DNA from 2 places in the Halomonas sp. FeN2 genome. Region 1 is predicted to be linked to the other one. Evidence: predicted binding sites of a transcription regulator. Region 1 holds the regulator's gene; the other holds the start of a gene.

What was found. The regulator FliA, encoded in region 1, starts transcription of late flagellar genes. The targets are predictions, from matches to a motif close to CTAAAGTTNNNNNNNNNNCNGCCGATA.
Region 2: the regulator FliA is predicted to act here: its motif matches at 3,979-4,005, upstream of KF947_RS02085 (DUF4019 domain-containing protein).

What each region holds. Positions count from the first base shown of each region.
Region 1 covers NZ_CP074200.1:2,663,404-2,670,966, forward strand. Annotated here, with positions in the region: gene flhF (flagellar biosynthesis protein FlhF) at 1-1,647, shown strand, start outside; gene KF947_RS12245 (hypothetical protein) at 1,644-2,210, shown strand; gene KF947_RS12250 (flagellar protein FlhE) at 2,236-2,667, shown strand; gene KF947_RS12255 (RNA polymerase sigma factor FliA) at 2,694-3,395, shown strand; gene KF947_RS12260 (motility protein A) at 3,439-4,260, shown strand; gene KF947_RS12265 (flagellar motor protein MotB) at 4,266-4,940, shown strand; gene KF947_RS12270 (diguanylate cyclase) at 4,964-6,970, shown strand; gene KF947_RS12275 (hypothetical protein) at 6,971-7,563, opposite strand, start outside.
Region 2 covers NZ_CP074200.1:437,169-444,731, reverse strand. Annotated here, with positions in the region: gene KF947_RS02110 (carboxymuconolactone decarboxylase family protein) at 21-476, opposite strand; gene KF947_RS02105 (helix-turn-helix domain-containing protein) at 529-981, opposite strand; partial or broken gene KF947_RS22170 (DUF6597 domain-containing transcriptional factor) at 1,027-1,347, opposite strand; gene KF947_RS02100 (GlxA family transcriptional regulator) at 1,393-2,400, opposite strand; gene KF947_RS02095 (isochorismatase family protein) at 2,393-2,959, opposite strand; gene KF947_RS02090 (class I SAM-dependent DNA methyltransferase) at 3,118-3,861, opposite strand; gene KF947_RS02085 (DUF4019 domain-containing protein) at 4,065-4,469, shown strand; gene KF947_RS02080 (NfeD family protein) at 4,677-6,035, shown strand; gene KF947_RS02075 (slipin family protein) at 6,095-6,883, shown strand; gene KF947_RS02070 (lysozyme inhibitor LprI family protein) at 7,028-7,438, shown strand; gene KF947_RS02065 (antibiotic biosynthesis monooxygenase family protein) at 7,493-7,563, shown strand, end outside.

The DNA of each region.
Region 1 (7,563 bases):
GGGCCCACGGGGGTGGGTAAAACCACCACTACCGCCAAGCTAGCCGCTCGTTTTGTGATGCGTCACGGTACGCGCCCGGTGGCGCTGGTCACCACCGATAGCTTCCGGATTGGTGCCCACGAGCAGCTGCGCATCTATGCGCGCCTGCTGGATACCCCGATGTACGCGCTTGACGCCGAGCAACCCATCGACGACTTGCTGGGCCGCCTGCAGGGCAAGCAGTGGGTGATTATCGACACCGTGGGTATGAGTCAGCGTGACCAGCGGGTGATCGAACAGATTGCTCACCTTCAGGGTGGACGCTCGCAGGTACGTTTGGTACTGCTGCTCAATGCCGCCAGTCAACCGGAAACCCTCGAGGAAGTCGTGTTGCGCTACCGTCAGGCCGCGCGCGCGGCGGGCGCAGAGTTAGATGACTGCATTATTACCAAGCAGGATGAGGCGGGCCGTCTGGCGCCGGTGTTAGACATTATTATGCGTCACGGCATGCGCGTGCTGTTTGGTTCAAATGGGCAGCAGGTGCCCGAAGATATGGCGATTGCCGCTCCTGCCGCGTTAGTGGATCAAGCGCTGAGCACGGCGACCCCTCAGCGTGAACGGTTGCAAAGCGTAGACACTCCGACAGGGATGCCGCGCTGGTCCCGGGATGTATTGGGCCAAGGGCGTCGTTTGTCGTCGCTATTGGCACGCCTGCGCCAGCGCGTGACAGGATTTGCGGATTTAGAAGAGCTCTGGAACTTAGCCGCTCTACCAAGCCGTGTGCAGGAAGAGCGTTTGGATGCACTGCTCGCCGGCTATCCCGCGGCGGAAACTACTTTAGGTATGGCGTGGTTCGCGCGGCGTAACGAACGCGGCTGCGATTGGGCAATGCCGGACATTGGTCTGGACACTGATGGCGCATGGCTGGCGCTTCCCTGGCTACAGCATCGCCACCCCGCGGGGTGGCAGCCGCGCTTAGCTGCCTTGACTTCATCAAACGGCGTCGCGGTACACCTACTACCGCGCTTTCCCGAATCGGATGCACTCGCGTGGCTGGAAGCCGAGCACTTGACCTGGGTCAGCCAAGTAGCCCCCAATCATCGAGTACTCTTTCACCACGAGCGCCAGACGGTTCGCCAGCTGTTTAATGACAGTGTGCTAACCCACCATGTGGGTGTGCGTTTTCGTGGTCAATCGGTGCAGCTTTGGACTGCCTACGCCGAAGTTGAGGATGCCAGCGGCTGTGCCCTGCTCGCCTGGTACGGGGAGGTGCGCGATCCGGAAAGCGCCAAAGTGGTGGTGCGCCGCTACTGGCTTACCCCGGCTCGCTTAGGGGCAGAAGTGCTCTCCCTCCTGTTAACCCAACTGCAAAGCGAAAGCCTGGCCGCCTTGACGCGGCGCGCTTGGCAGCAGTTAAAAGAGGCTGATAGTGGCGACCTAAATGCTGAAGTTCGCCTGTTAATGGCCAGCGGTGTGGCGTCAGTCGCCGGACATCTCGATGTCGCTGATGATGAAGAGGCGCAGACGCTGCGTGGTGATCTGCTCAACCTATTAGGTACCAGCCGCCGTCGCCGTGACACCGGTATGCTCGATGCGCTGGTCTATGCCTTTATGGCGCGGGATGCGATTCGCCAAATGGGCAGTGTTAGTCGAGAGGGCGTGGCGTGAGCGAACAAGATCAAGCCGCGGGACTGCGCAAGTGGGCAAATCTACAGCGCCAACAGCAGCAGACTGAGGGTGCTGTTGATGTCGCGGCGGCAGAGCCTGTGTCCGAACACACCTCACCCTTATTATCGCCAACGGTAGCGGCGGCGGAAGAGCCAACGACGGTGGCTCCGCCCAAGCCCAAAATTCCGCTTATTGTGGTCGGGCTACCCGGTAGTGGTGCGGCCCAGGTAAGCAAGGTCAAAGCGCGACTGGGGCAGTGGTCAACGCTAGGTAGAAGTTGGGCCGGGGATCCTGATGATTGGGATATTCGTATCGTCATGGCGGAAACGTCCGACCTTGCTCAGCTACGCGATCAATATAATCGTTGGGCGCTATGGATCAGTAGCGATGCCGATACTTTCGCAGCCATGTTCCGTACCTTGCGCCTGCTACATGAGCGTGGCGGGCCGCGTCGTTTGCTGGCGCTCCACGAGCCCCACTTGCCGCGCCAGGGGTTGCTCGATAACTTGCGCGAGGCCGCTGATTACTACTTAAATATGGAGTTACTGGTACTTGCACGATGAGCCCACTCTGCCGAGGAGACTAAGCATGCTAAGCTGGCTATTAAGAGGGAAACTGCCACTGATCTTAGTACTAGTGGCAGGTTGGCTACTAACAGGGTTAACGGGGAGTGCTCAGGCGGCGCCGGGTAGTTGGAGCAGCCAGATACCTGGGCTAATGGTGGCGATGGGTGATCGGGCAAGCGCTAGCCAAGCGGCTACCCCGCCAACTGCCGCTAACAACGTGCAGTCGGCTCAGCTTGGGCGCATTCATTGGCAGTTTCAACACTCCCCCGGCGCGCTATTAAACGCTTGGCTATGTCATCCTGAGCAGTGCGTTGCATTAACCGGTATGCGTGGTTCTACCACCGCATTAGTGGGGCGAGCCGCCGATGCGCCATTGCATTTTCGCTTCGCCTTACGCCCAGGCCAACGGCCTGTTCGTGTGCAAGGGTTACAATTGATTGTGAACTATCAGTGAAGGCTGGATAGCCGCGAGGCGAGAATATGTACACAGCACAGGGCAGAATCAAACAAAATGAGCTGTTGACGCAATACATGCCACTGGTGCGACGTCAGGCCTTGACGCTACAGGTTCGGTTGCCAGCAAGTATTGAGCTCGACGACCTTATTCAGGCTGGAATGGTGGGGCTGCTGGAAGCGCTGGGCCGTTTTGATGCCACCCAGGGGGCAACGTTCGCGACCTTCGCCAGTCAACGTATTCGCGGCGCAATGATGGATGAGTTACGCACCCGCGACTGGCTGCCCCGCAGCGTTCGCCGTTCGGCGCGTGCGGTTGAGGGCGCCGTTCGCCAATTAGAGCAACTGCTGGGGCGAGCCCCGGAAGAGAACGAAATTGCTCAACACCTCGAGATGCCGTTGAGCGAGTATCAGCAGTTGCTCAATGACACTAACAGCGGCCAACTGTTGCCGTTTGAAGAGCTGGTGGCCGAAGGCGGCGAGCCGATAAATAATGAGCTGGGCAATTCACCGTTCGAGCAGTTGCTTGATGGTCAGCAGCGGCAAACGTTGATTGACGCTATTGAAGCGCTTCCAGAGCGTGAAAAGCTGCTAATGGCGCTTTATTACCAAGAAGAGCTCAACCTCAAGGAAGTCGGAGCTGTGTTGGGCGTAACGGAATCACGCGTTTCTCAACTGCACAGCCAAGCCGTGAGTCGTTTACGCGCGCGTTTACACGACTCGGCATAACGCCAACGTTTTTTACTCACTTGTGACCGGCAAGGAGCCGTGGATGAATCCTTCGACGCTGATAGGCATATTTGCCAGCATCCTGCTGTTGGTGAGCGTGCTGTTTTTCACTGCAGAGTCCCCAGAGAGCTTTATCAATTTTCCGGGGTTGGCCATCGTGGTGACGGGTACACTAGCGGCGACCTTTATTAGCTATCCGCTGAAAGAGGTACTCCGCGTCGTACGGCTGGTGGGCTTGGTGTTCCGGCGTGAAAACACCTACATGCGTGACGATATCCGCGAATTGGTCGATATGTCGCGACTGTGGTTTAAAGGCGATGTGCGTGCGGTCGAGCGCGAGTTGGAGCATACCCGCAACCCGTTTTTACGTACCGGGATCCAACTGGTGATTGCCAATACCAAAGAGGATGAGATTTTTGACATGCTGCGCTGGCGCATTGCTCGCCTTAAAGCGCGGGAGCATGCTGAAGCACAAATATTTCGCACTATGGCCACCTATGCCCCCGCGTTTGGCATGATCGGCACCCTGGTGGGGCTGGTCAACATGCTGGAAGTCATGGACGCTGGCGACCTGCAGGTCATTGGCCCGCGCATGGCAGTGGCTCTGCTCACTACCTTCTACGGTATTTTACTCGCCAACTTGGTGTTTAAGCCTATTGCGGTGAAGCTAGAGCGCCGCACCGAAGATCGACTGATTACCATGAACATGGTGCTGGAAGGTATTTCCCTGATTACCAAGCGCCGTCTGCCGTCGTTTATTGAAGAGACCCTCAACTCCTTTGTGGCTAATTACCACGATGAGATTCGTGATAACAGCGTCAAACCCAGGCCTGATTCGTCGGTTAGTTCGGCGACGAAGGGGTAGGCCAGATGCTTGACCGTGATACACGCCACGCACTGGAAATGACGCCGTCGCCAGGCGATGGAGATGATGGTTGGCTTACCAGCTATTTGGATGTGCTGACGCTGCTCATCACGCTTTTTGTGCTGTTGCTTTCACTGACACCGCCGGGCGGCGGTGAGGCGGCTGATACTGCTTTCATGCGTTCAGCCAGCGCTGTATCATCACTGCCGCTGGCGTCGCTTGCCACCGGCATTCAGCCTCGCCATTCAGGCATTCAGCCGCAGTTTGACGGGCTCGACATCCCTGGTGTCAGCGTTTCGCAAGGGAGTGAAGGGGTCACACTACGCATTGATACCAGCCTTTTATTTCCCAGCGGCCAAGCTGTACTGACTGCTCGTGGGCAAGATGTGGTAGAAAGCCTTATCGATGTGCTGACCCGTTTTGACGGTCAGATTTCGGTAGAAGGCCACACCGACAGCGTACCTATCGCAACGGCCCGCTTCCCCTCTAATTGGGAGCTTTCATCAGCGCGGGCTATCGCTGTGGTGAGGCATTTAGAGCGCCAAGGGTTCAATATCTCTCGTATGCGGGCCGTCGGTTATGCCGACACCCAACCCATGGAACCGAACGCAACTGCGGAGGGCCGAGCTGCCAACCGTCGCGTAGAGCTGTTGCTAAGGCAGCAGGTCGAGGGTGAATAGATTGCGAGGCCACGTTTGTGTCCATGTACCACCCGCGGTTGCAGTCGTTTGGCGCTCTGCTGGTTTTAGATGCCGATTGTCGGCGCATTCAAGCCAGTAGCACCAACTTAACTCGCTTGACCGGTATTGAGCGCCCTGAAAATGGGTCGCTTACTCTTGCCTGCGCGCTGGGAAAACGGCTAAGCCAACGTATGCGTCGTGAACTGCAGGGGCGGCAGCGGCTCCCCGGCCCGCTAGTGTTTATTCGTTCCAAGCACAACAATGCGCGTTTTCAACTCCACGCTTACCGAGCGGGTGAGCAGGTCATCGTCGAGATCGAGCCACTTAACCCCCTGGTTAGACGCCGCCTGCTGGGTACGGTAAATGAGCGCTTGATGCATTTAGCTGAAGCGACCCATCAGGAAGAGCTACTCGACTGCTTGGTTAACGCTATTCAACAGCTTACCGGTCATGATCGGGTCACCGTATGCCATTTTGACAGCGATTGGCATGGTTTGATGGTCGCCGAGGCGCTTGGAAAGCAGCTGCCCTCGCTGTTGGGGCAGCGCTTTCCCTCAAGCGACTTCCCAGTTGCCCTGCGCAAAAGTTACCAACACTACCCTATGCGGTTAATTGAAGACGTCGATGCGTCGCCTGAAACGCTGGAGCCCGCCCACTCGGGAGCAAGCCTTAGCGGCAGTTTTTTACGCGCGCCTGCCCCGGAGCGGCAGCGCTATTTAAGCCGACTGGGAGTGCGTGGGTCATTCAGTTTGGCTATGCAGGGGGATACTGGCTTATGGGGGCTCGTGTTTTGCCATTCGCCAGCACCGCACTCAGTTGAGCCCCTCGTGCGTGATGCCGTTCGCACCCTGGTGCAAATGGCCACCCAGCGCATGCTGTTGCTGCGGGCGCGTCAAGAAGCCCGCTACCTGCAGCGGGTTCAGGATAGTCTGGTGCTCAGTGCGCGAGCGCGCAGCGAGCCGCAAAGCCCCCAGCAGCTACTTCATGAACAGGCGGCTATCTGGATGAAGCTGTTTCGCGCCCATGGCGTAGTGCTGTGGGTGAATGGGGGCGCTTATCAAGCGGGCGTGACGCCAGCCCCAGAAGCGATTAGCCAATTTGTGCTGCGTCTTGAAAGAGCCCATGTGCATAGCGGCCCTTGGTGCACGCGCGAAATCACCAAAGAGACGTTAACCGCTTCGCTAGCCATGCCCGAGCAGTGCGGGGCGCTAGCGGTGCCGCTGCCGATGAGTTCGACTCAGCGTGCCTGGCTGATTTTTTTTCGTCCTGAGCAGGTGGAAACGCTGTATTGGGCGATGCAGCCCACCACCAGCCCTAAACCGGCCGTGATATTGGCCCCATCGGTCGCCTGGTCTGAAGAGGTCGTCGGTAAGAGTGAAGCGTGGCTGCGGGTAGAGCGCTTAGCAGCGGTAGACTTGGGTGAAGACCTGACGCTGGCGATTTCAGCCTATGAAATTAGCTCACTGAATATGCACTTGGAGCATGAGCGCAAAGCCCTTGCCGAAGCCAACCAGCGTCTCGAGCAACTAGCACATTTTGATCCCTTAACCAAGGTATGGAACCGTTACCGCATTGAAGAAGCGATCAATGCAGAGCTAGTGGCTGCCAAGCGTTACGCGGCCGCCTTTGCCTTGCTACTGTTCGATGTGGATAACTTTAAGCAGATCAACGATGCTCACGGCCATAGCGTGGGTGACGATGTGCTGGTGGCCCTGGCGCGATTAGTGGAAAGCTCGCTGCGTGGCTGTGACCATCTGGGGCGCTGGGGAGGCGAAGAGTTTATTGTGCTGGCGACTCATTCCGATGTTGATGCCGCCATTGGTCTGGCCGAGCGGCTGCGCTCGCTGGTAGCAGAGCTTCATATAGAGGGGCTCGAGCAAACGGTTACGGTGAGTATCGGTGTCGCCGTTTGGCAACCGGGTGACAGCTGTAAAACCATTATCTCCCGGGCTGATGACGCCATGTACCGCGCTAAACATGGCGGACGCAACCGCGTTGAAAGGGCGCCTCAGCCTGCGGTGCTGCTTTAATCAAACCTTGGGGCCACTACTTTCACATTGGGTGAGCATCCGGTTGATCGCTGCGTCGGCGCCTTTTAGGCTAAAGGTCATATACCACGGCTCGCGCTCTTCCTGGTCGAAGCCGAGAAATAGCTGCTCTCCCTGGCGCATGTCGGCCATTAGTGAGTCCAAGTCACCTAAATAAAAGTGGGCATAAAACCCGTCATCGCCGCGCTCAGTGATAAATTCCGCCATGGTGTCGATAACGGGCCGCTCATCGATGCGCAGCCGAGTGGGCACCAAGTTTACCGTACGACTCTCTCCCTGCTGCTGCTCAAGGGTGACGCGCATCTCCAGCCAGGGTAGATCGCAAACGCCCGAAGTGGCATTCAAGCTCAGCGTCGCATCCGAGTAGCTGTGGGTTTCTACCGCCCGGTAGTGGCGTTCGCCCCCCAGCGAGAGCGTCATTGACTGCCAATGGTCGTGGGTGGCCTCGTCGTTGGTATTAAACGTGGTCGCGTTAGCCATGGATGTTGCGACCATCAAAGCGATAGCCATTGCCATAGCGACCAGGGAAGGTGAGTGAAAATGCAGGGTGCGAGTAGCCGTTACGATCTGAGACA
Region 2 (7,563 bases), 2.2 Mb from region 1:
TTTCAAGAGCCTCACAGTGCTTAAATAGTGATGTTGGGTGAAAACTGAAAGCCTACCGATATCCGATTCCAGCTGTTGATTTGAACAATAATGGCGGTGAGGTCAATTAGCCCCTGCTCACCAAACGCAGCTAAGGCGTTTTGATAGTCGTCGTCACTCACCGCTTGCTGGCTGACCAGTGTCAGTGCTTCGGCCCAGGCGAGTGCGGCGCGCTCTTTTGTGCTGAAGCAGGGGGCTTCACGCCAAGCAGGCAATACGTCTAAGCGAACCTGGTGTTCGCCATCGTCTCTGGCCTCTTGCGAATGCATGTGCTGACAAAAGCAGCAATGATTAATTTGCGAAACACGTAGGTTGACCAAGTGGATTATCGAGCGATTAACCGTTGAGTCTGGGGCAGCGTCGCCTAGTGCAGTCAGGTGCTTAGCTAGGCGGGGGCAAAGGCGATATACAGACTGTTGAGACATACGAGTAGACATGTGGGTGACCTCGGTGAGTAAGTTGAGAGCTCAGCTTAACGTCGAGGTTTTTTTACGCCTTGTAAATTTGCGACAGTTTGCGTTTGCGATAGGCGGCGGGTGTTTCATAGGCAAGTGATTGGAAGGCGTGGGTGAAGTGAGCTTGGTCATAGTAACCGCATTGCAGCGCTATTTCCGCTAGAGGCAGTGTGGTTGCAAGCAATCCGTGGCGGGCACGGTTTAGCCGGGCATAGGCCACTAATTGGCCAGGGGTAACGCCTACCTCACGTTTTAATTTGCGCTCCAGGGTACGTCGAGTAAACCCTAGCGTAGCACCTAACTGTTGGGGGGAAAGCTGTAGTTCTCCAATGGCTTGAACAATCGTAGTGATACGGCTATTGGCAGGTGGCTGGCTCTTTAGTCGATCTAACAACCATGTTTCCAGCAGGCGTAATCCCTGTTGTGAGTCCAACTGGTAGAGGCGCTCTACCACAGGCATTAATCCTTGCAACCTTAATTTTTGCACACTTAGTTCTTCAAGCTCGTTATCCACGCGATGGTATGTATCTGCGAATGCTTCGGGTAGTAAGCCCAGCAAGCTGTGGGCGCCTGCCGCTTTAAAGCGAATGCCCAAACAGGGTGTGGTTGTGTCGAGTGTTTCTATTAACGTTCGCCTGTTGAAACAGAGCGTGATGAGGGGGCGGGAGCTGGAGAGTTTAATGCTAAGACTAGCCCCTGCATCGGGGTAGAACTTTTCGGTTCTGGGTTCAGTGAGGTGACCTGGAGTTCCCATTGACCAAAAGCATTGAACCCAAGGCGTTAATCGCCTATCAGGCAGGCGATGCCGGAAGTTTAGATAGTCAGTGTTGCTTGGCAGAATGAGGTCAGTCATGGCGTTAGTCAGCGATAGGTTTTACCAAAAGTAGCTCTTATTGCCTCAATCAAGCAGTTTTTGGGAGCAGGCCCGCCGCCACACGCTAGGCGGCGTATTTTCCTGGCGAGCCCAACTGCGCCTTAGCTGCCGTTCATCACCGAATCCGGACGCTTCGGCTATGCGTGCTAGCGTCCATGTCGTTTCGGTCATTAACGCTTTGGCTCGCTGCAGGCGTAACCCCATAATGTAGTCGCCCACCAGCATGCCGGTAAGGCTTTTGAATTGGCGCCGGAAATGACGTTCGCTCATGGCTGCCTGAGCCGCCAATGTTTCGACACGCCAGGTTTGCGAAGGGGCGGCGCATATTGCATCTTGAACGCGATGCAGCCTTTCATCCACATGATTGCGGCCCTCAAGCCAGGCCCCCAGTTGAGGCTCCTGACCGCTGCGGCGAAGATACAGCACCATCTCTCGCGCTACCGCCAGAGCCAGCGAGTGGCCACAAGCACGGGTAAGCCAGTACAGCATGGTATCAATGCCGGTTGAAATCCCCGCGCTGGTTAAATAGCGCTCATCCTCAGTAAAGATACAATCACGTTGTACCTTTGCTTGTGGGGCTTTGGACTGCAACTTCTCGATTAGCGTGTGGTGGGTGGTACAGCGTCGCCCCGCTAACAGGCCTGAATCCGCCAGTAATAGCGTGCCCGAGCAAACGGTCATCAGCGTATCTGCATAGTGGGCATTCGCCTTGAGCCAAGCGACACACTCTTGCTGCGCTAATGGCTCAAGGCTATTGCGGTACTGCCCCGGAATCAGCAGTAAATCTTGAGTAGGAAGCTGTTCAGGCAAGGGGTCGATGCCGCTGAGGGTAAGCGGCCCTAGCCACTGCATGGCGGCTTTGGGGCCGATATAGCGCACCTGAACGTCTATCGAAAGCCTGTCAGCACACTGCAAGACCTGTAGCGGGCCAATCAAATCAAGGGGCACTTGGCCGGGCATCATCAATACCGCCACCCGCAGGGTTGTGGCTCTTGGGGATGGCGGTTGGCTATGCTGTTGCTCTTCACTCACGTGGGTTTTGCCATTCGTTGATCATGTCTTGTGTACTGATAATACGCGCAAAGCGGTCTTCAAGTACCAGTTCGGTGCGCGCCTTAATATCCTCGGCTGACCAGGTGATGCCATGGCGCGTCATGGGGAACGTTAGGGTAGCATCGCTGATAAAGTCGACGCTAAACCCTAAATCCGACGCCACCCGTGCGGTGGTTTCGCAGCATTGCTCGGTACGAATACCGCTAATCGCCAACCGTTCAATGCCTCGCTCCCGTAACCAGTTTTCAAGCGAGGTATCGCTGAAAGCATTATGAACCCGCTTATGAAAGGTCACCGTCACTTCATCGCTAAAGTCATCAAGCGGACGAATGAGGCCACCATCAGGATCGAAAGCCCCTTGGCTGCCAGGTTCTTCATGCAGAATGCGTACAACCGGTAAATCGTTGGCCTGGGCTGCGTTTAGCACGGCACGCTGCTTGGGGCGCCACGTCTGAGCCAGTGATTCTACCCAGTAATCACGGGCGGGGAAGGAGGCTTGAACATCAATTAATAACAATGCGGTTTTAGGCTGGGCCATGGCTAATCTCATCGTGTTGAAGTGAAGTGACAGATTAGCTGTTACGCATTCAGGCAACGATGCGTTGGCCGGTCACAAAGAGGACAATTTCGGCCATGTGTGGCAATGTTTTCTAATTGGCAGTACGGCAGAGGCTGATTTTCAGGAGCAAGTAGGGTTTATTTCTTCACACAGACAAAAATCGCGTTTCCTGAGGCGTTATCCCAGGGAATGATTTTTTCATAGTTGTGCTCAAACACATGAACTTCAAAGTGAGGCGCTAATAGTGCGCTTAACTCTGCAAAGCTGACGGCCACCATGGGGTGTTCGTCGTTCCATAGCTGTGTACCTTCAGCGTTGGCTTTTTCAATGCTGAGCCTAAGCGACTGCTTTTCACCTTGGCCACTGTAGTGCCATCCTGAGCGGAACGTGAATAAATCGCTTTCTTTTTGGGCGTTGTGTTTAACAGATAAAGCGTTATCGATTTTGTCTTTATCGACGGCGTTAAAACAGAAAATACCACCAGACTTGAGTGCGCAATGAACACTGGAGATACATGCTTTTAGCTTTTCAATGCCATCGCTGTAGTGGATTGAGTATAAAAAGCAGGTAATTAAGTCTTGAGGTTCGTTGGCTTTGAAGTCGCTCATGTCTTGCAACGTGAAGAGCGCTTCTGGGCAACGTGTGGCGGCGATATCCAGCATGGGTTGGTTGATATCCAGTCCGCTGCTGGCGTATCCAAAATCAATGAAATGGCGCACGTGTGGGCCGGTGCCACAGGCTAAATCTAGGTGTGTCGTACCGCCGTTACCGAAAATCTGATGCAGCCTGTGAATGGCGTGACTTTGCGCTTGATAGTCGATATCCACGCACATCAAATCGTAGTAGCCAGAAAGGTCGGTATAGAGGGCGTTAACGGACATAGTGACCTAATAGTGGCAACTGAAATAGGGTGGGTGGCGCATAGTAAACGAGCGGGTAGGGTTTGAGAAGCGTTTACAGCTTGGAGCTTTACGATTACACAAATACATTTTGCGGCACTAAAGAAACTCTGACGATTACCGATATATATAACCAAGACCATCTATATGTCTCTGCTTGATCCTAAATGCCACGAGTGCCCGCTATGCCGAAAATGCTGATCTTTATCATCACCTTGATTCTCATTCTGTCTAACCAAGTGCAGGCAAACACGAGTGCGGCAGAGGCGGCGGCGTTGGCGTGGCTAGAAGCCATCGATAGCGGTCAGTATGAGCAGGCATGGGAAACTTCGTCTTCATTACTAAAAAAGCCTCTTTCACCGCACATGTTAGAACGGACGATTGGTGCAGCGCGCCGTGACTTTGGTGCGGTTCAGTCCCGTCGGCGAATCAGCGTCGTCCGCGAAACCTCTATGCCAGGGGCTCCAAGAGATGACTACGCGGTTTTGACGTTCCAAACAAGTTTTGAAAACAGACCGCAGATTACGGAAACCATCACCCCTCACTTGGAAGAGGGGACGTGGAAAGTGAGTGGTTATTACTTGAACTAACCGATTCCTCAAAATATTTCGACCACCTCTGGCCTTCAAAATCGCTGCCTTAGTTCAGGCTCTTTTTACCCGCGAGTCCTGCCTTCACGTTGTTCATGACGAAGCTCAAAGTGGCTGCTACGTTGAGTAGATAGCCTTGTGTATGTTGCTATGGATAAGCTTCAGATTCAGAGGGGAATGTTCAGGCGTTGAATGCGAGGAGCGGGTATGCAAACCCTTTCTCTCAAACCGCACTGGCTCTGGTTGATAATTGCCGGTTTGCTAATGGCTACCATGTCGTTGACCTGGCAGGCCATGGCACAGTCCTCGTCTTCCAGTGCGCTGGTGCTCAATATCGAAGGCGCGATCGGCCCGGCGACCAAGGATTACTTCGAGCGCGGCTTGGACAAAGCCTGCGAGCAGGGCAGCGAAGTGGTAATCGTTGAGCTCGATACCCCCGGCGGGCTGGTCGACACCACCCGCGACATGATTCGCGAGATGCTCAACGCTGATATCCCCGTAGTGATGTACGTATCCTCCAGCGGTGCGCGCGCCGCAAGCGCTGGCACCTATCTGCTCTACGGCAGCCACGTGGCCGCCATGGCCCCCTCGACGCATCTCGGTTCGGCCACGCCCATTCAGATGGGCGGCGGGCTGTCTGGCAGCGATGAAGGCGACGATGACAGCGCGGCTGACGAGTCGGAAGGCGAGGGCAGCGCTATGGAACGCAAGGTGATGGAGGACGCGGTGAGTTTTATCCGCAGCCTGGCGGAACGCCATGATCGCAATGCCGATTGGGCCGAAGACGCGGTGCGTGATGCCGTCAACCTCACTGCCAGCGAGGCGCTGGAGCAGAACGTCATCGAAGTGGTGGCGCGCGATCTTACCGGTCTACTTGAGCAGATCGATGGCATGAGTGTGGTCATGGAAAGCGGTGATGCTACCCTCGAGACCGCCGACCTCACCATTGAGCGCTTCGATCCGGATTGGCGCACCCAGGTGTTATCGCTGATCACCAACCCCAACATTGCCTTCTTTTTGATGATCATCGGCTTCTACGGGCTGGTTTTCGAGCTTGCCAGTCCCGGCAGCTTGTTCCCCGGCACCATTGGCGTGATTTTCCTGTTGCTAGCCCTTTTTGCGTTTCAGGTGCTGCCGATCAACTACGCTGGTCTGGCGCTGATTGTGGTCGGGCTGGCATTGATGGTGGGCGAGGCACTGATGCCCAGCTTCGGCGTATTGGGGCTCGGCGGGATCATTGCTTTTGTACTCGGGTCGATCATGCTCATGGATGCCGAGTACATGGCGATTTCACTACCGCTGATTGGCGGCGTGGCGCTGGTCTCCGGCGGCCTGATGCTGTGGACGTTGACGCGCTTTGCCACGCTGCGCCGTCGCCCGGCGCATACCGGTATCGAGCAGATGATAGGTGCCAGCGCCGTTGCCCTGGAAGATTTTGAAACCAACGGCCACGTTTGGCTGCACAGCGAACGTTGGAATGCGGTGAGCGATGCTCCCGTCAAGCAGGGTGACGAGCTAAGGGTAGTGCGTCTTGAAGGCTTGACGGTCTACGTCTCACATCCCTAGCGACCCTGGCCCTGGTGGCCGTCGTCAGGTAATTGATCATCCGCTAAACGAGGTGCCCCATGATTATTTCGTATCTTGTCCCAGTCGTATTGGTGGTGCTACTAATCGCCGCCTCCATCCGCATCCTGCCGGAATACAAGCGCGGCGTAGTGTTCTTTCTGGGCCGCTATCAGAAGGTGAAAGGGCCGGGCCTGGCCATCGTGATTCCCGCAATTCAAAAGATGCAGGTGGTCGACCTGCGCGTCATCACCATGGACGTGCCCGAGCAGGATGTGATCTCCCAGGATAACGTCACGGTGAAGGTCAACGCTGTGCTTTACTTCCGGGTGGTGGATCCGGAAAAGGCGATTATTCAGGTGGAGAATTTTACCCAGGCCACCAGTCAGCTGGCACAGACCACGCTGCGTTCGGTGCTGGGTAAGCATGACCTGGATGAAATGCTCTCCGAGCGCGACAAGCTCAACGATGATATCCAGGAAATCCTCGACGCCCAGACGGACTCCTGGGGCATCAAGGTGGCGAATGTCGAGATCAAGCACGTGGATCTTGACGAGAGCATGATCCGCGCCATTGCCCGCCAGGCTGAGGCGGAGCGCGAACGTCGCGCCAAGGTCATCCATGCCGAGGGTGAACTACAGGCTTCCAAGAAGCTGGTCGAAGCGGCTAACGTGATGCAGGAAAACTCCGCCGCGCTGCAACTGCGCTATCTGCAGACCATGAGCGACATGAGCAACAAGAACGCCTCGACGATCGTCTTCCCACTGCCCATGGACATCATGGAAGCCTTCAAGGATATGAAGGCGAAGCACATGGCCTCTGGGCCGGATGCCCATAAAAGTGATGGCTGAGACGGTACTCCAGTTCGCGTAAAGTGTGGGCATTCACGAGTAGACATACTGCAAAGCCGTACATGGTAAAAGTGTACCTGTCGGGTAGGTATTTATGAGGCCTTATGTTTTATAGTGTAGGAAAACCCTTAACTGGAAAACGGCATGAACTATATTGTCGGTTTGATTTTAGCCTTCGCTACGCTGCCAGCATTAGCTTCTGATACTGCTCAAGACTGCGAAAACGCTATGTCGACGATGGAGATCAACCAGTGTGCGCAGTTGGAGCTAGAAACCGCTGAGGCGGAAATGCACCGCTATCTCGTCGCAGCGCTAAACCGCAATGAGGCTGATGACGCCTTGGTGGAGTCGATTCAGCAGGCCCAAGAGTTATGGGAAGGTTACCGTCAAGCTCATTGCGATGCGGTGTACACCCAGTGGCGTGATGGCACCATAAGAGGCGTAATGTCGCTTTCGTGTAAAAAACAGCTGACTCAAGCGCGTACCCATACGTTATGGGAGAGTTTTTTAGTCACAATGGAAGGCGAGTCGTTACTACCGGAGCCTGAGCAATAAACCGGGCTTAATGGTTAGAACTTCATTAATCCTTTTTCAGCCGCGACGGAACCCATGCTATACATTGCCGACACCCCTGAACCGCCTTACTACGCCGTTATTTTCACTTCACTACGCACCGAGGT